DNA from 3 places in the Streptomyces sp. NPDC001922 genome. Region 3 is predicted to be linked to each of the others. Evidence: riboswitches for the same ligand, from Rfam matches in the RefSeq annotation. Region 3 holds a riboswitch; each other region holds the start of a gene.
The links. A riboswitch is a leader RNA that binds a small molecule or an ion and turns the genes downstream of it on or off. The one in region 3 is predicted to bind cyclic di-AMP.

Region 1 (6,277 bases), on a different contig from region 3:
CGGACCGCCGGGGACATGCGTGCACGGCCGGGCCGTGGTGAACCTCTCGGAGGGGCGCCGCGGCCCGGCCCTTTTCCGTCCCCGTCCCGATTCCCGTTCCCCTTCCCGTCCGACGGGAATGCGCGGACCGAATTCCCGCCCGCCGGTACCGGAATTCTGTTAATTCCCCGCGCTCAGCGTGTTGACGGGTTGTTTCGGATTTCTCACCGGAAAGGGCCGGCGCAGTCGGTAGGCCGCCAGGGAACGTTCGGCGTGCGCGGCCATCAGCGCGCGGGCCCGGTCCGCGTCACGCCGCGCCACCGCGTCGGTGACCGCCCCGTACTCCTGCCAGGACTCGGCCCTGCGGACCGGCGGATGGGCCGCGTACACCCAGGTGACCTTGCGGCGGACCTGGGTGAGCAGCGAGGCCAGGCTGGGGCTGCCGGACGCCTGGGCGAGGGTCTCGTGGAACCAGTCGCCGAGCGGCCGCAGATCCGCGGTGTGCCCCCGGCGGGCCCGCTCCTGGCCCAGCCGGACCAGTCCGCGCAACACCTTGAGGTGGGCCTCGGTGCGGCGCTGTGCGGCACGGGCGGCGCCCAGCGGTTCCAGCAGCACCCGCATGTCGAGGAGGTCGGCCGCCTCCTGCGCGGTGGGCTCGGCGACACAGGCACCGGCGTGCCGGCGCGTGGTCACGAACCCCTCGGACTCCAGCGTGCGCAGGGCCTCCCGCACGGGCACCCGGGAGACGCCGTACCGGCGGGCCAGCACCTCCTCGGTGAGCCGGCTGCCGGGCGGGTGCGCACCGGAGACGATGTCGTCCCGGATCGCCTGGCACACCGCGTGCGCCGGAATTCCTTTGCCGGCCGTCGGCAGCGTATTGCCGTTCACCGTCGCCCCCGCATCGCCCGACCTCCTGTGAAAGGTGAAGGGCGAAGCACAATTCGGCGCCGCCCCGTTCAGGAACTCTATGGCAATGCGGAGGCGTTTCCGATGCGTACCGCCGGACCGGCGTTGTCTTTCGGACAGGCCGGACCGGCGAACTCCGCTGGACGTGCCGGACCGGCGTTGCCGTGCGGCCCGGCGGCGGCCCGAGGCCTCAGAGGCTGAGGCCGTGCGACCGGAGGTAGGCGACCGGGTCCATGTCCGAGCCGTAGTCGGGAGAGGTACGGGCCTCGAAGTGCAGGTGCGGGCCCGTGGTGTTGCCGGTGTTGCCGGACAGGCCGATCTGCTTCCCCGGGGTGACCGTCTCGCCCACGGAGACACCGATGGAGGACAGGTGGCCGTACTGGGTGTACGTACCGTCCTTCATCTTGATCACCACGTTGTTGCCGTAGGCGCCGCCCCAGCCCGCCTCGACGACCTCGCCCGCGCCGACGGCGTGGACGGAGGTGCCGGTGGACGCGTGGAAGTCGATGCCGGTGTGGCTGCCGGAGGACCAGGCGCCGCCGGAGGCCTGATAGCCGGTGGAGACGCTGCTGCCCTCAACGGGGAGGACGAAGGTGTTGAGACGCTTGCGCTCGGCCTCGCGGGCGGCCCGCTCCTTGGCCTCGCGCGCCTTCTCGGCCTTGGCGGCGGCCTCGCGCCGCGCCTCGGCGGCCCGCTTCTTCGCCTCGGCCTCGGCCTTGGCCTTGGCGGCGGCCGCGTCGGCGGCCTCCTGCTGGGCCTCCGCCTGGGCGTCGATCGTGTCGGCGAGGGTGTCCCCGGCGACGATCGCCTGGCGCAGCCCGGTCTCCTCGGGCGCCGGGGTCTCCCCGGGCGCGGCGAGCGCGGGCGTGGCGACCGAGGTGACGGCGCCTGCGGCGGTGAGCGCGGCTATGCCTGCGATGTTCGCGCCGGAGCGGGCCATGCGGCTCGGACGGCGGTGTTTCCCGGTGGCACGGGTGAACGCCATGGGGCGGCGTGCTCCTTTCCTTCCTTCTCGCCTACCGGGTTAGCTGACGGGTTCGGAGCAGGAAGGTCTCCTACGGACCCCTCCGGAGAGGCGTCCGATTCACCCCAGGGACTGCGCACGGGTCCCCGGCTCCCCTGGCTCGCGCCGTACGGGGACTCGGCGATGACTGTCCGGTGCCGCGGGTGCGGCCGGTGTCCGACCGAACAGCCGCACCGACGCTAAACGGGACATCTTTCAATCGCCAAAGAAATGCCGATCTTTGTTGCACACACCACAGGAGAACACTCGCCCTCACCTACAAAACGGGCATACGACCGAACCCCGGTGCCGTACCCGGCACCGGGGTTCGCTGTCGTGTCACGGTCCGCCGGAACGGACCGACGCGGCGTCAGCCGGCCCCGGGGACAAGCCCCTTGGGGCGGCGTCGCCGCAACGGGCCCGGCGGACCGCCGGGTTGGGCACGCACCCTCCCCGCTCACCGCCTCCGGGCCGGGTCGGCTCAGCCGCCGACCACCTTCACCTCGCCGATGCCGAGCGCCCGCACCGGCTCCTCGATCTGCGAGGCGTCGCCCACGAGCACGGTGACCAGCCGGTCCACCGGGAAGGCGCTGACGGCCGCCGCCGTCGCCTCCACGGTGCCGGTCTCGGCGAGCCGGGCGTAGAGCTGTGCCTGGTAGTCGTCCGGCAGGTGCTGCTCGACCTGGTCGGCGAGAGTGCCGGCGACGGCCGCGGCCGTCTCGTACTTCAGCGGCGCGACCCCGACGAGGTTCTGCACGGCGACGTCCCGCTCGGCGTCGGTCAGGCCCTCGGCCGCGAGAGTGCGCAGCACCTTCCAGGCGTCGTCGAGCGCCGGGCCGGTGGAGGCGGTGTCCACCGAGCCGCTGATGGCCAGCAGCGAGGCGCCCGTGCCGTCGGGGCCGGAGCGCAGCACCTGGCCGAAGGCCCGCACGCCGTAGGTGTAGCCCTTCTCCTCGCGCAGCACCCGGTCGAGCCGGGAGGTGAGGGTGCCGCCGAGGCAGTAGATCCCGAGCACCTGGGCCGACCACACCCGGTCGTGCCGGTCCGGGCCGATGCGGCCGATCAGCAGCTGGGTCTGCACGGCGCCGGGCCGGTCCACGATCACCACGCGGCCGGTGTCGTCGGCGGTCACCGGCGGTACCGGGCGCAGCTCGGCGGGGCCGCCGGTCCAGGCGCCCAGGGTGTCGCCGAGCACCGCGGCGAGGTCGGTGCCGGCCAGGTCGCCGACGACCACCGCGGTGGCGGTGGCGGGCCGGACGTGGGCCTCGTAGAAGGCCCGGACGGCCGCGGCGTCGATGCGTGCGACGGTCTCCTCGGTGCCCTGCCGGGGGCGGGACATCCGGGACGAGGCCGGGAAGAGCTCCTTGGAGAGCTCCTTGGCGGCGCGGCGGGCCGGGTTGGCCTGCTCGTGCGGGATCTCGTCCAGCCGGTTGGCGACGAGCCGCTCGACCTCGCCGTCGGGGAACGCCGGGGCGCGCAGCGCGTCGGCGAGCAGCCCGAGCGCCTTGGCCAGCCGGGAGGCGGGGACCTCCAGGGAGACCCGGACGCCGGGGTGGTCGGCGTGCGCGTCGAGCGTGGCGCCGCAGCGCTCCAGCTCGGCGGCGAACTCCTCGGCCGTGTGCTTGTCGGTGCCCTCGGACAGGGCCCGGGCCATGATCGTGGCGACCCCGTCCAGCCCCTCGGGCTCGGCGTCCAGCGGGGCGTCGAGGTTGATGTCGACGGCCACCACCTGCTGGCCGGGCCGGTGGCAGTGCAGCACGGTGAGGCCGTTGGGCAGGGTGGCGCGCTCGGGGGCCGGGAAGGCCCACGGCTTGGCGATGCCGCCCTGCGGCTGGGGGTGGAAGGTCATGGTGGCGTCGGTCACCGGTCCGCCTCCTGGTCTGCGGTGTCGTCGGCGGCGGTGTCGTCGTCGGCGGGGGCGGTCGGCTCGTAGACGAGGACCGCGCGGTTGTCCGGGCGCAGCCGGGCGGCGGCCACGGCCTGCACCTCCTCGGCGGTGATGTCCAGGACCCGCTGGACGGCGGTCAGCGCCAGCTGCGGGTCTCCGAACAGCACGGCGTAGCGGCACAGCTGGTCGGCGCGGCCGCCGACGGTGGCGAGCTGGTCCAGCCACTCGCGCTCCAGCTGGGCCTGGGCGCGCTCCATCTCCTCGGGCGTCGGCCCCTCCGCGGCGAAGCGGGCGAGTTCCTCGTCGACGGCGGCCTCGATGACCGGCACCTCGACGCCGCCGGAGGTCTTCACGTCCAGCCAGCCGAGCGAGGGCGCACCGGCGAGCCGGAGCAGGCCGAAGCCCGCGGCGACGGCCGTGCGGTCGCGGCGGACCAGCCGGTTGTGCAGCCGCGAGGACTCGCCGCCGCCGAGCACGGTCAGCGCCAGGTCGGCGGCGTCGGCCTCCCGGGTCCCGTCGTGCGGCAGCCGGTAGGCGGCCATCAGGGCGCGGGCGGGCACCTCCTCCTGGACGACCTCGCGCAGCTGCCCGCCGAGCACGTCGGGCAGCGAACCGTCGCGCGGCGGCTGCTTGCCGTCGTGGCCGGGGATGGTGCCGAAGTACTTCTCGATCCAGGCGAGCGTCTGCTCGGGGTCGATGTCGCCGACGACGGAGAGCACCGCGTTGTTCGGCGCGTAGTACGTGCGGAAGAAGTTCCGCGCGTCCTCCAGCGAGGCGGCGTCCAGGTCGGCCATCGAGCCGATCGGGGTGTGGTGGTACGGGTGGCCCTCGGGGTAGACCATCGCGGTCAGCTTCTCGAAGGCGGTGCCGTACGGGACGTTGTCGTAGCGCTGGCGCCGCTCGTTCTTGACGACGTCGCGCTGGTTCTCCATGCTCTCCTCGTCCAGCGCGGTGAGCAGGCTGCCCATGCGGTCGGCCTCCAGCCAGAGCGCGAGCTCCAGCTGGTGGGCGGGCATGGTCTCGAAGTAGTTGGTCCGCTCGAAGCTGGTGGTGCCGTTCAGGGAGCCGCCGGCGCCCTGCACCAGCTCGAAGTGGCCGTTGCCCGGGACGCTCGACGAGCCCTGGAACATCAGGTGCTCGAAGAGGTGAGCCAGACCCGTACGGCCCTTGACCTCGTGGCGCGACCCGACGTCGTACCAGAGGCACACCGCGGCGACCGGGGTGAGGTGGTCCTCGGAGAGCACCACCCGCAGGCCGTTGGCCAGTCGGTGCTCGGTCGCTGTCAGGCCGCCGGAGCCGGCCTGTTGCGTGGCCGTGTGACCCATCGGCATGTACGTCCCTTCGATCGCTGGGGGGAGAAATGCTGCCACTGTATGCAAGCGGGGTGACGCCTGGCGAAGTTCCCGGACGGCCGGGCCGCTACGCTTCCGCGATCGGCGCGTGTCGGGTAACCGGACGCTGATGTTCCATTCCTGGTGTCCAACGTACGGTGCACCGGCCGGCGCCGTGACGCGCTCGGTTCTCCGGCCGGCCCGCCGGGGCGCACGCCCCCGCAGCGGGCCGGGAGCCGCCGCGCCCCGGCCGGGTCGCGGAACGCGCTGTCGGTCGCGGGGTCCACAATGGTCCGCGTCAGCACCCGCTCAGGCAGTTCTAAGGAGCAGCAGCCGAGATGGCCCGCCGCAGTACGAAGACCCCGCCGCCCGACGACTTCGAGGAGCGCATCCTCGACATCGACGTCGTGGACGAGATGCAGGGCTCCTTCCTGGAGTACGCCTACTCGGTCATCTACTCGCGCGCGCTCCCCGACGCCCGCGACGGGATGAAGCCCGTGCACCGGCGCATCGTCTACCAGATGAACGAGATGGGCCTGCGCCCGGAGCGCGGGTACGTGAAGTGCGCGCGGGTCGTCGGCGAGGTGATGGGTAAGCTCCACCCGCACGGCGACGCGTCGATCTACGACGCCCTGGTGCGCATGGCGCAGTCGTTCTCGATGCGGCTGCCGCTGGTCGACGGGCACGGCAACTTCGGTTCGCTGGGGAACGACGACCCACCGGCCGCGATGCGTTACACCGAGTGCCGGATGGCCTCGGCGACCTCCCTGATGACCGAGTCGATCGACGAGGACACCGTCGACTTCGCGCCGAACTACGACGGCCAGGAGCAGGAACCGGTCACACTGCCGGCCGCCTATCCGAACCTGCTGGTCAACGGCGCGTCCGGGATCGCGGTCGGCATGGCGACCAACATGCCGCCGCACAACCTGGGCGAAGTGATCGCTGCCGCCCGCCACCTGATCAAGCACCCGGGCGCCGACCTCGAGACGCTGATGAAGCACGTCCCGGGGCCGGACCTGCCGACCGGCGGCCGGATCGTGGGGCTGAACGGCATCCGCGACGCCTACGAGACGGGCCGCGGCAGCTTCAAGATCCGCGCGACGGTCTCGGTGGAGGACGTCACCGCCCGGCGCAAGGGCCTGGTCGTCACGGAACTCCCCTTCACGG
Region 2 (6,277 bases), on a different contig from region 3:
CGCCGCGCTGGCCGGGCTGCGGGTGTACTTCCCCGACCCCTGGCCCAAGAAGCGCCACCAGAAGCGGCGGCTGATCCAGCCCGAGTTCATCGAGCTCGCCGTGACCAGGCTGAAGCCCGGCGCGCTGGTGCACTGCGCGACGGACTGGGAGCCGTACGCGGAGCAGATGCTCGAGGTGCTCTCGGCCAGCAGTGAGCTGGAGAACACACAGCCCGACGGCGGGTACGCCCCCCGCCCCGCATTCGAAGGCCCCAATGGCCGGCCGCTGACGAAATTCGAGGGTGCGGGCCTGAACAAGGGGCACGTCGTGCACGATCTGTTGTTCGTCCGCCGCTGAGCGTACTGGCCATAGTTCGTCGCGCCCGCTCCGCGGCGTGGTTAGGGTCGACAGGTGTATCCGTCCCCGCACCCGCCGCAGCAGCCGCCGGTCCCGGCCTGTGAACCGCATCCGCAGTTCGCCGCCGTGCCGGACCGGAAGCAGTGGCGCTACCGCCCGGGCCGAGGGCTGCGGCACAGCAAGGCCCTCCGCCTCGGCACGCTGATAACCCTGCTCGTGCTCTCGGGTCTCGTCATCCTCGCCCTGGTGCGGGAACAGACCGGGACCGAGGGCTTTCTCGTCGGTCTCGGTCTGGCCGTGCTGCCCGTCCCACTGCTGATCGGCGCCTTCCGCTGGCTCGACCGGGTGGAACCGGAACCCTGGCGGAACCTGGCGTTCGCGTTCGCCTGGGGCGCCTGTGCCGCGACCCTGGTGGCGATCCTCGCCAACGGCTTCGCGACCCAGTGGCTGGTGGCGCGGATGGTGAGTTCGTCCAGCGAGGCCGACACCTGGGGGGCCACGCTCATCGCGCCCGTGGTGGAGGAGAGCGCCAAGGGGGCCGCGCTGCTGCTGCTCTTCATCTTCCGCAGACGGGACTTCGACGGCATCGTCGACGGTGTGGTCATCGCCGGGGTCACGGCGACGGGCTTCGCGTTCACCGAGAACATCCTCTACCTGGGCAACGCCTTCGGTGAGGACCAGGCCGTGGGCTCGTCCGGCTTCCAGTCGGTCACGGCCGCGACGTTCTTCATCCGGATCGTGCTGTCGCCCTTCGCGCACCCGCTGTTCACCGCGCTGACCGGTATCGGCTTCGGCATCGCGTCGCTCGCCGCGCAGCGCCAGCGCGCCCGGCGCGTCCTGCTGCCGCTGGCCGGTCTGCTGACCGCGATCGTGCTGCACGCCGTCTGGAACGGCTCGGCCACCGTCGGCGGCTACGGCTTCATCGCCGTCTACGGGATGTTCATGGTGCCGGTCTTCGGGCTGCTGACCTGGCTGGTGATCTGGTCGCGCAGCAGCGAGCTCAAGACGGTCCGCAGCCATCTGCCGGCCTATGTGGCGGCGGGCTGGCTGGCGCCGGCCGAGCCGCACGCGCTGTCCTCCATGAAGGCGCGGTCCATCGCCCGTACCGTGGCGCGCCGTACCCACGGCGCGGCCGGGCGCCGCATGGTCGTCGAGTACCAGGTCTGTGCGACGGCCCTGGCGTTCCTGCGGCAGCGCGCCCACCGGGGAGCGGCGGGCACGGACTTCGTCGCCCGGGAACAGGAGCTGCTGCACCATCTGTGGCAGCGCAAGGACATGGCGCAGCCGGCGCTGGCCCACGCGGCCCGTATGACGGCACCGGCATGGGCCGGTCCGCAGCAGTGGACTCCGCCGCCGCCCGGGTACGGCTACGCGCCGCCGGGCGGACCCCAGCCGTCCGGCCATCCGTATCCGCCGCAGGGCCAGGGGTACGGACCGGCACCGGCTCAGGGGTACGGGCAGCCTCAGGGCCAGGGGCCGTACGGGCAGGCCGCCGGGCCGCACGGGCCGCACGGGCCCGGCACCCGCCCGTACGGCCCCTGAACCGGCCTCTCGGCCCCCGAGGACCCGGCATGCAGAGCCGTCCGGCCGGCCGAGAGCTCCCGGGCTGCGGGAGCCCACGCCCGGCCGTGCGGAACCGGGCTGCCGCCCCGGTCGCGGACCGGTCGGGCCCGCTCCGTCAGGCGGACGCCGTCGTCAGAGCCGCGAGTTCGTGCTCGTCCAGGCGGAGGTCCGCGACCGCCAGCAGGGTGCCGAGCTGCTGCACCGTGCGGGCGCTGGCCAGCGGCGCCACCACGGTGGGCTGGGCGGCGAGCCAGGCCAGGGCTACCGCGGCCGGCTCGGCTCCCCGCGCGGTCGCGATCCCGTCGAGCGCGGCCAGGACACGCTCGCCGCGCTCGGTGCCCTGGTACTCCGCCGCCCGGCCCGCGCGGGCGCTGTCCACCGTGGTGCCCGGCCGGTACTTGCCGGTGAGGAAGCCGGCGGCGAGCGCGAAGTAGGGAACCGCGCCCAGGCCGTGCCGGGCGGCGACCTCGGCGAGCGGCCCTTCGTAGGTGTGGCGGGAGACCAGGTTGTAGTGCGGCTGGAGGGCCACGTACCGCGCCAGGCCCTCGCGTTCGGAGAAGAGCAGCGCCTCCTCCAGCCGCTCCGGGGTGATGTTCGACGCGGCGATCTGCCGGACCTTGCCCTCCCGGACGAGCGCGTCCAGGGCGGTGAGGAACTCCTCGACGGGGAGGGCGGGGTCGTCGTAGTGCGTGTAGTAGAGGTCGATGCAGTCCGTGCGGAGGCGGCGCAGCGACTGCTCGGCCGCTTCCTTGACGGTCTTCGCGGAGAGCCCCTTGTAGTCGGGGTGCGCCCCCACCTTCGTCGCGATCACGACGTCCGCGCGATTGCCGCGGGCGGCCATCCAGTTGCCGAGGACCGTCTCTGACTCGCCGCCGGCATGGCCCGGCACCCAGGCCGAGTAGGCGTCGGCCGTGTCCACGAAGTTGCCGCCGGCCGCGGTGTACGCGTCGAGAACGGCGAAGGACTCCGCCTCGTCCGCGGTCCAGCCGAAGACATTGCCGCCGAGGCAGAGCGGGGAGACGGTCAGGTCGCCGAGGGACTTGCGCTGATCAGCCATATCAGGCGTGAACGGCGGGACGGTGGGGCCTATTCCGTCGCCAACCGCGGTACGGGGGAGGCTGTTGTCGTTCCGCGGGCGGCTGCGCCGGGGCGCCGCGGACAGGCCGACAGCCCTGGTGTCGGGGGGACGTCACCAGGGCTGTCGGAGGATGCGGCGGCGGGCGCCGGTGGCGGGAGCGGCCGTCAGATGGAGAGGCCGCGGTCCCGCAGCCAGGAGGCCGGGTCGATCGGGGAGCCGCCGTCGGGACGGACCTCGAGGTGGAGGTGGGGACCGGTGACGTTGCCGGTGGCGCCGACGCGGCCGATGGTCTCGCCCGTGGTCACCTTGCCGGAGGTCTTCGTCATCGAGGAGAGGTGGCAGTACCAGACCTCGGTGCCGTCGTCGAGGGTGAGCACGATCCGGTAGCCGTACGCCCCGGCCCAGCCGGCCTGGGTGATGGTGCCGCCGTGGACCGCCTTGGCGGGGGTGCCGGTGGGGGCCGCGAAGTCCTGGCCGGTGTGGTCGTTGGACCAGAGGTCGCCGGCCTGCCCGAAGCTGGAGGTGAGGGTGTAGGAGGAGACCGGGACGGTGAACTCCTTGGCGAGCTTCGCCACCCGCTCGGCCTCGGCCTTCTTGCGTGCCGCTTCCTCCGCGGCCTTCTTCTTCGCGGCGGCGGCCGCGGCCTGCTTCCGCTCGGCCTGCTCGGCCTGCTCGGCGGCCTTCTCCGCGGCGGCCTTCTCCGCGGCCGCGCGCTCGGCCTTCTCGGCGGCGGTCTGCTGCTGCTCGGCCTGGCGCATGATGCGGGCGCGCAGCGCCTCGCCCGCGCCGGTGCCGTCGGCGGCCTCCTCCTCGGTGAGCCCGGCGTCGCTCAGCGGGGAGGCGGAGGCGACGGCGACCGGGGCCTGGTCCGCGTCGTCCGCGACCAGGGAGCCGATGCCGGGCAGGGAGGCGGCGTCGGGAAGCTTCTCCGAGACGTGGGAGAGGTCCGGCATGGAGATGGAGACCGGCGGCTTCTCCTGCGCACTGGCCATGCCGCCCGCGCCGACGGCGGCGAAGACGCCCACGCCGAGAACGGCGCCACTGCGGGCCATGCCGCCACCGCGCTGCTTGACGACGCGGTGCCGGCCGCGTATCGGGGCGACGGATTCCTCGGTCGGGTTCCAGTCACCCGCTGCGGCCGGGGGTTCCTCACCGAATCCGGGATCGAAACTCTGGGGTGTGTACGGGGATTCGGGGGCAGGCCTGTTGGACGCCACGCGGGCGCACTCCTTTCCTTCCTTCTCGCCTACCGGGTTAGCTGACGGGTTCGGAGCAGGAAGGTCTCCTACGGACCCCTCTGGGAGAGACGCCCGATTCACCCCAAGGTGTTGGTTCCCCGGTTCCCTGGGTGCAGGTGGTGCTGGTGTGTCCGGTGGTGCAGGCCCTGCGGGGTGGTGCTGTGTGTGCGGGATTCGGCGATGGCGCACGGTGCCGTCTCTTGTGACGGCTGGGACGACCGCGCTGCGTTATCGAACGTTAATAGGGCCGGGGCTGGATTCCAAGCGGTTCTCGTTGATCGTTAACAGATTGAGGCGGGAGCAATCCGGACATGTGCCGCCCAACAGGGGCGAGTTGATCCACTCCGCGAAACACGTTCCGGCTGATCGTGCGTCACTTGTTATGCGAAGTGATGCATTCCGGTCACGGACCGTAGGGTGCCGGGGCGGCGGCCCGGCCCTCGCCCGCGCCGCGGGTCAGCCCCACGGTCCGCCGGCGCTCCGGCTGCCGCCGCCCCGGCCGGCTGACCGCCAGCAGCGCCATGTCGTCCGCCGGCTCACCCCCGGTGTGCCGGGCCACGTCCTCGACGAGCGCGTCGAGGAGGGCGTCGGGCCCGGAGAACAGCCGGCCGTCGAGCCGCTGCGCCGGGTCGTAGAAGACGCCCTTCTCGTCCCGGGCCTCGGTCACGCCGTCGGTGAACAGCAGCAGGGTCGACCCGCGCGGGAAGTCGAAGGTGTCGATCTGCTCCGGCCAGGCCCCCAGATCCCCCATCCCGAGCGGGAGCGAGGCCACCCGCGGCTCGACCCCGCACACCGAGCCGTCGGCGGAGAGCAGCAGCGGCGCCGGGTGGCCGCGGTTGAGGACGCGCAGCGTGCCCTCGGGCGGCACCCCGTCGGTGGCGGAGGGGCGCGCGGCGCCCACCTCCGCCAGCACCGCGGTGGTGAAGCCCTCGAACCGGTCCAGGTCCTCGCCGCGCGCCTCGCGGGCCAGCGCCCGTTCGAGCCGGGCGGCGACCTCCACCAGATCCGGTTCCTCCTCCGCCGCCTCCCGGAAGGCGCCGATGACCACGGCGACCGCCGCGACGGCCCCCAGCCCCTTCCCCCGGACGTCGCCCACGATCAGGCGGACCCCGTGCGGGGTCTGCTGCACCGCGTAGAGGTCGCCGCCGATCCGGGCGTCGGCCAGCGCCGCCTCGTACCGGGCGGCGACCTGGAAGCCGCCGATGCGCTCGTCGGGCGTCGGCAGGACGGCGAGCTGGACCGCCTCGGCGATGCTGCGGGCCGACGCCAGCTGCCGGTCCCCGCGCCGCACCACCCGGTTGATGAACAGTGCGAGCAGGGCGACGGTCAGCACGGTGACCAGCTCGGTCACCGACTCGATGGCGCCCGCGTCGCCGTTGTAGAGGTGCAGGGCGACGACCGCTCCCCCGGCGGCGACCCCCGCCGCGGCCGTGGCCCGCAGCGAGAAGAACGGAGCGGCCACCAGCGGCGCGGCCGAGAAGAAGGGGGAGCCGGTGAACCGGGCCGGGGTCGAGAGGTCGAAGGTCAGCCCGCCGATGATCAGCAGCGCGGGCATCCAGCGGGCGATCAGGGACCGGCCTGCGAGGCGGTCGTCGTCGCGCCCGCGCTGGGCCCGAGCCCTGCCGCGGAGCCCGCGGCCCGTGCGGCCAGATCCCCCGACTCGCATCCCCACCTCGTGTCTCCTACCGTCCATGCGCGGCGCGGGAGCGGTACGGCACCGCCCCCTCAGGCTCACCGGTGACCGGCCGGACGGCGAATCGGCGTACGCCAGGTGATGGGCACCGGGCCACCCACACCCCATCCGTTATATCCGGTATGCCTGAAGAGCCCATTATTCCGCCTTTGGGGTTAGCGTCGTAAGTATGAAGAGCGCAGTACGCCGCACGGCCTGCTGGCCGGTGCTGGCGCTGTTGGCCGCCGCTCTGGTGCTGGTGGCCGTGATGGCTCCCGGCGCGCGGGCCGCGGACGGACTGGACAGCGCCGCCGCGGCCCTGAAACAGGGCCCCGTCTACGTCGACCCCCGGGCCGCGTCCCAGCTGCCTCCCGCGGACGCCAATGCCC
Region 3 (6,277 bases):
TCGCTATCAGCGCCACGGCCCAGACCGGGGCGTAGGGCAGCCACAGGAAATTCGCCACGGCACCCAGGCCGGCCAGCAGGACACCGACCGCACGGGCCCACAGCGCCCCGGTGAACAGAGCGAACCCCGCCAGGACAATGACGACGCCCAGGATCAGATGGATCCAGCCCCATCCGGTCAGGTCGTACTCGAAGACGTAGTTCCGCGTGTTGACGAAGACCTCGTCGTTCGCGATGGCGGCAATGCCCGCGAAGAGGGTCATCAGCCCGCCGAAGACCATCATCACCCCGGCGAAGGTGACCCATCCGGACACGAAACCACTGGTGTCGGAGCTCCGGGCAGCACCGCCCGCCCGGGCACCGTGAACATGGCCGGTCATGGTGGCTCCTTTACAGGATCAGCCTGGCCGTCGGCGGGATTCACCCGATCGGCGGTCCTTGATTCCACAGTCACACAACCGGGCGTTCCGGGCATCTCGGCTCCGACCTCCCCGATCGCCGGTGGAGCGCCACCTCCGGTACCCCGGCGGAGCGGTCCGGGCACCGCGCCCGGAACCGGTGCGTCATGCCCTGCCGTCGGGCCCGCCGGCAGGGCTCAGCACCCGGTGCGCCGGGGTGTCCTCGCCCCGGTGGAAGGTCAGCCGGCCGTCCTCCACGTCGATCCGGAGGCTGGTGTGCGGCCGCAGGTTGCCGTCGAGCAGCATCCGGGAGAGCCGGTTGTCCACCTCGCGCTGGATGGTCCGGCGCAGCGGCCGGGCACCGTACTCCGGCTGGTACCCCTGGTGGGCGAGCCAGTCGACGGCCTTCGCGGAGATGTCCACCGCCACGTCCTGGGCGCGCAGCCGGCGCCGGGTCTCGTCCAGCAGCAGGTTGGTGATCTCCCGGAGCTGTTCGTCGGCGAGCCGGCGGAAGATCACGATCTCGTCGATGCGGTTGAGGAACTCCGGCCGGAAGTGCTCCCGCAGCGGGCGCAGCGCCCGCTCGCGCCGGGCCTCCTCCTCGGCGTCCGCGTCCCCCGCGCCGAACCCCGGCGCGCCGCCCCGGCCGCTGATCGCTTCCGAGCCCAGATTGCTGGTCATGACGATGACGGTGTTCTTGAAGTCGATCGTGCGGCCCTGGGAGTCGGTGAGCCGCCCGTCGTCGAGCACCTGCAGCAGGATGTTGAAGACATCCGGGTGCGCCTTCTCGACCTCGTCCAGCAGCAGCAGTGAGTACGGGTTCCGCCGCACCGCCTCGGTGAACTGCCCGGCCTCCTCGTGCCCGACGTATCCGGGGGGCGCGCCGACCAGCCGGCTGACGGTGTGCCGCTCCTGGTACTCGCTCATGTCCAGCCGGATCATCCGGTCCTCGCTCGCGAAGAGCGCCTCGGCCAGTGCCCGGGCGAGCTCGGTCTTGCCGACGCCCGTGGGGCCGAGGAAGAGGAAGCTCCCGATCGGGCGGTCCGGGTCGGCCAGCCCCGCCCGGGACCGCAGCACCGCGTCGGCCACCGCCGCCACGGCCTCGTTCTGCCCGACGACCCGGTGGTGCAGATGCTCCTCCAGGCTGAGCAGCCGGTCCCGCTCCTCCTCGGTGAGGCTGCTGACGGGGATGCCGGTCTGCCGGGACACGACGCCGGCGATGTCCTCCATCGTGACCTCGTCCACCTGGCCACGCTGGTGGCTGCCGCTGCCGATGCGGCCGTCCAGATCGGCGATGCGGTCGCGCAGTTCGGTGGCCCGCTCGTACTGTTCGGCGGCGACCGCCTGGTCCTTGTCCCGGGCGAGCTGCTCGGCTTCGCGCTCCATGGCGCGTACGTCGGTGCCCCGGGTGGCGGACCGCAGCCGGACCCGGGCCCCGGCCTGGTCCATCAGATCGATCGCCTTGTCGGGCAGGTACCGGTCGGTCAGGTAGCGGTCGGAGAACTCGACGGCCGCGAACAGCGCCTCGTCGGTGTACCGGACCTGGTGGTGCGCCTCGTAGCGGTCGCGCAGTCCGCGCAGGATCTCCACGGCGTCGGCGGTGCTGGGCTCGGGGACGAGGACGGGCTGGAACCGCCGGGCGAGCGCGGCGTCCCGCTCGACGTAGCGGCGGTACTCCTCCAGCGTGCTCGCACCCACGACGTGGAGCTCCCCGCGGGCCAGCGCGGGTTTGAGCATGTTGCCGGCGTCCATGGCCCCGCCCTCGGAACCGCCGCCCGCGCCGACGACGGTGTGCAGCTCGTCGATGAAGACGACCAGCTGGTCCGAGTGGGTGCGGATCTCGTCGATCAGGCCGGTGAGCCGCTCCTCGAAGTCCCCGCGGAAACGGGTGCCGGCCACCACTCCGGAGAGGTCCAGCTGGATGACCCGGCGGCCGAGGAGGATGTCGGGGACGTCGCCGTCGGCGATCCGCTGGGCCAGGCCCTCGACGATGGCGGTCTTGCCGACCCCCGCCTCACCGATCATGACGGGGTTGTTCTTGCCCCGGCGCGCGAGCACCTCGATGGTCTGCTCGATCTCCTCGTCGCGCCCGATCACCGGGTCGATCCGGCCTTCGGTGGCCAGCTCGGTGAGGTCCCGGCCGTACTTGTCGAGGTTCGGGGTGTTCCGCTCCTCCGGTCCGGGCCGCTGCCCGGTGGTACCGGACGTGCTCGTCGAGCCGTCCCGGGATCCGGCCGGCGGCGAGAAGTGCGCGGCGTTGAGAATCTGGCCGGCCGTGGAGTCGCGGTTCGCGGCCAGCGCCACGAGCATGTGCTCCGGGCCGATGTACGAGGCACCGGTGGAGCGCGCGATCTCATGGGCGTCGAGCAGGGCGCGCTTGACCGCCGGGGTGACGGCGATCGAGGTGCGCGGCGGTCCGTTCCCGGCCTGCCGGTCGATCTCCGCGGCGAGCGCGTCGGGGTCCGCGCCGGCCCGGGTGACCATGCCGCGCGTCGGCTCGGTGGAGAGCGCGGCCCGCAACAGGTGCTCGGTGTCGAGGTCGGAGCTGCCGTGCCGGGCGGCGTAGGTGGCCGCGGCGGAGACGAGCTGCCGCGCGGAGCCGCTCATCATGCGGCTGAAGTCGATGCGCCGCGCGTCCGGCGGCTGCCCGGGCTGGCCGCCGCCGAGGAAGTGCGAGAAGAAGTCTCCGAGGGGGTCCGGGCCGTGGTCCTCGGGACCCTGCTGGCCGTCGGTCATGGGTATCCGTCCCCGTGGTCCGGCCGGACCGGGCCACGCTGTCTCGGTGCGCGTGCGGCGGTCGGACACGGTCCCGCAGGCCCGGCGTACAACGGACCGCCGTAACCCCACCTGCCCCAATTTAGACGATATGGGGGCAGTGTGCCGGGCCCGGACGGAGGCGGTGCGCCGGGTCGGGCCGGCAGCCGGAAGGACTCACTCCGGCCGCTCGCGGTCATGGGTGACTCCGCGGGCGCCGACCGGCCGGGGAGTCGCGGAGTCGTCCCGCGCGGAGCCCGGCCGGGCCCCCGTCCGCATCGTGTGCGGCCGACGCGGCGCGGGCGCCGGCCGTGCCGGTCCGCCGTTCCGTGACCTCCGGCCGGCCCTCCGCTCCGCGCGGCGTCCCGCGAGGGCCGGCGCCCTCCGGGGGCGCCCCTGGGAGGTGGTTCCCCGTCAGCGGCACACTCCCGGCAGTGTTCATCTGTCACACCGTCAACTCGACTGCGAAGAAGCGGAGTTGGGGATACCGGAAGTGCCGGGAAGTGGCGCTGAAGATGCCCAACTTCAGGCTGATCAAAGCCCGTTACCGAAGGTATTCACACCGCCCGGCGCGCCCGGATCGCCCAATCGGATGAGAGTGAAGAAGTTCACAGAAGGCCATTTCGGCTCTGAAATACGGTGGTTGATGACGCAGGATCCATAACCGACAACAAGCCCCCGCCGACCGAGGCGGGGCGATCCGGATGGACGCCGAGTCCTGCCGCCGTCCGGATGTACCGCGAACACCCACCTTCGGCAGGAGCGGGAGACCCAAGCACGACCGAGCCATGAAGGTGATGGCTCTTGGGGTGAAGCCACATCATGTGGCCGGGCAACTTCGCCGGCCCGAACCCGACAGGTCATCTTTCGCAGGCGGATGACGAAGGGCTTCCGCATGTCTGCGCGTACACGCATTCCTGCGCTCATATCCCGTGCCGGAACCACCTCGGTTCTCACGGCCGCCGCTCTCGCCGGTTCGACGCTGATACCCGCTGCCGCGCCCACCGCGGAAGCGGCCACGCCGGCCGGCAAGGCTCTGAGGATCGCGGCTTCCAAGAAGGGATCCCCCTACCGCTACGGTGCGGTGGGCCCGCACCGGTTCGACTGCTCCGGCCTCACGCTGTACTCGTTCAAGCGGGTGGGCAAGAAGCTGCCACGCACGGCGGCTGCCCAGTACAACAAGACCCGCCATGTCTCGGTGCGCTCCCGAAAGGCGGGTGACCTGGTCTTCTTCCACTCGGGTGGCAGCGTCTACCACGTCGGCATCTATGCGGGGAAGGGCAGGATCTGGCATTCGCCGAAGCCCGGGAGGACGGTGCGCAAGGAGCGGATCTGGACCCGCAGCGTCTGGTACGGGCGGGTCAAGTAGGCCGTACCGCCGCTCGGCCGGACTGGCTGGGGGCCGGACGGCCTGGCGGCCGGACCGGCCGGGGCGGGGTCGGCCGCGTCGGCCGGTGCCGCGGATGGTCCCGTCGCGGGCCGGCCGCGCCCGGCCGCCGGCGCCGACGCCGGCCCCGGCCTCCCTCGTGAGGCCGAGGCAGGAGTCGGCGGAGGTTTCCGGGCGTACCGGCTTTCACCGGCCGAGCGCATACGGCGGTCCGGAGAGGGAAATTCCGCTTGCCCCGGATATTCCATTCCGTTTCCCTGACCGGCCCGCCCGTATGCCGGTATCGCGCCCCGTACGGATATCCCGCCGCTCTTCGGGCGGGTGATACGTGGGGCACCGGCCATGACCGACCCGGAGAAGTGGTCATGGCCGGTGCTTTCACCCCTGCATTCCGGTTCGGCGCGGCCGCCGGCCATTCCCGCCGTATCGCGGAGTGATGGCGCGGTGACGCCGCGCGGTTTCTTCTCCGCATGCGAGGTCACCGTCCGCCGATATTTCCGATGCGCCATGCGACCCGAAGTCCGGCTCACCCGCCGCAGCGAAACTCTGACCGGAAAACGTCGCTTCTGGCGCGGGCCGACGGAGAAAGGCTGACGGAGAGCCGTCCGTCGGGTGGGACGGGTGTGCGGTCAACGGGAAGGCGGGCGTCCGGCCGGCCCGCCGGGGTCCGTCCGGAGCCCGGCGTGGACCGGAACCGGAGTGTCAGCGCTGGGCGCCGCAATTGGTGCACAGCCAGCCGCCCTTGGGGCTCTGCTGCATCGGTGCGCCGCACTGCGGGCACTGGTTGCGGATCTCCGCCGGATCGATCCTCACGGCTGCCTCCTGTCGTCTGTCGTCGTCCATCGGATGAGAAGACGCTCCGTGGAGCCCGTAGGAAGTGCTGCCCCCTGATCGTGGCGCAAACGCGGGCCGAGAAGGGGAACATCCGGCCGAGGGACGATCCCGCGCACGCTTTCGGCCACCTGCCGGTATCCGGCCGGGAGGCCCGGCCCGCGTCCGGGAGACGCGGTGTCAGCTCTCGGACGGAGTGGCCGAAGGGAGCGGTACGGCCAGCAGCTCCGCGACCCGTCGCGCCGTCGAGGCATCCCGTGCGGCGGTGAACGGGACGACGCCCTGGTTCATGCGGAACGGCTCCCCGCGCGCCGTGAGCGCGGTCCCGCCGGCCTCCTGCACGAGCAGCACACCGGCGGCGTGGTCCCAGGGGTTGTCCCAGGTGTAGGCGACCGCGTCCAGTTCGCTCCGCGCCACGTCCAGGTAGTCGCACCCCGCCGAACCGCTCGCGCACGCCTTCACGCCGTGCTCCGGGGCCAGTTCGTAGAAGCGGTGCTGCTGCTCGGCGGTCAGGTGGGCGGGCCGGGCGCTCGCCACCTGCAGGACGCCGCTTCTCGGGGCGGGGCGCAGCCGCAGCGGCGCACCGTCGAGCAGTGCCCCCTCGCCGCGCCGTGCCACGGCCGTCAGGCCCGGCACCGGCAGATGGGTCCACGAGGCCAGCAGTTCGCCGTGGCGCACGACGGACACCAGGGTGGCGAACTCGGGCAGCCCGCGGACGAAGTTGGCCGTCCCGTCGATCGGATCGATGATCCAGACCGGGCCGTCGTCGTGCAGGGAGTCCAGCAGGCCGGGGTCGGCCGCCACCGCCTCCTCGCCGATGACCAGCGAGCCGGGGGCCATCGAGCTCAGCACCTCGGTGAGCCGCTCCTCCACGTTCCGGTCCGCGACCGTGACGAGGTCCCCAGGGC

Region 1: linked by a shared signal. The riboswitch ahead of ACFYYR_RS22985 (M23 family metallopeptidase) and the one ahead of ACFYYR_RS06325 (C40 family peptidase) in region 3 are both predicted to bind cyclic di-AMP.
Region 2: linked by a shared signal. The riboswitch ahead of ACFYYR_RS19340 (M23 family metallopeptidase) and the one ahead of ACFYYR_RS06325 (C40 family peptidase) in region 3 are both predicted to bind cyclic di-AMP.

Annotation. Positions count from the first base shown of each region.
Region 1 is NZ_JBIASV010000012.1:111,750-118,026, reverse strand. Features, by position in the region: gene ACFYYR_RS22990 (GntR family transcriptional regulator) at 160-867, opposite strand; gene ACFYYR_RS22985 (M23 family metallopeptidase) at 1,076-1,870, opposite strand; cyclic di-AMP (ydaO/yuaA leader) riboswitch at 1,884-2,042, opposite strand; gene ACFYYR_RS22980 (M16 family metallopeptidase) at 2,370-3,737, opposite strand; gene ACFYYR_RS22975 (M16 family metallopeptidase) at 3,749-5,107, opposite strand; gene ACFYYR_RS22970 (DNA topoisomerase (ATP-hydrolyzing) subunit A) at 5,446-6,277, shown strand, end outside.
Region 2 is NZ_JBIASV010000009.1:381,795-388,071, reverse strand. Features, by position in the region: gene trmB (tRNA (guanosine(46)-N7)-methyltransferase TrmB) at 1-337, shown strand, start outside; gene ACFYYR_RS19350 (PrsW family intramembrane metalloprotease) at 392-1,879, shown strand; gene ACFYYR_RS19345 (aldo/keto reductase) at 2,016-2,957, opposite strand; gene ACFYYR_RS19340 (M23 family metallopeptidase) at 3,143-4,195, opposite strand; cyclic di-AMP (ydaO/yuaA leader) riboswitch at 4,207-4,348, opposite strand; gene ACFYYR_RS19335 (PP2C family protein-serine/threonine phosphatase) at 4,620-5,882, opposite strand; gene ACFYYR_RS19330 (hypothetical protein) at 6,079-6,277, shown strand, end outside.
Region 3 is NZ_JBIASV010000003.1:191,767-198,043, reverse strand. Features, by position in the region: gene ACFYYR_RS06335 (hypothetical protein) at 1-379, opposite strand, end outside; gene ACFYYR_RS06330 (ATP-dependent Clp protease ATP-binding subunit) at 563-3,133, opposite strand; cyclic di-AMP (ydaO/yuaA leader) riboswitch at 3,886-4,042, shown strand; gene ACFYYR_RS06325 (C40 family peptidase) at 4,047-4,520, shown strand; gene ACFYYR_RS06320 (hypothetical protein) at 4,881-5,132, shown strand; gene ACFYYR_RS06315 (inositol monophosphatase family protein) at 5,550-6,277, opposite strand, start outside.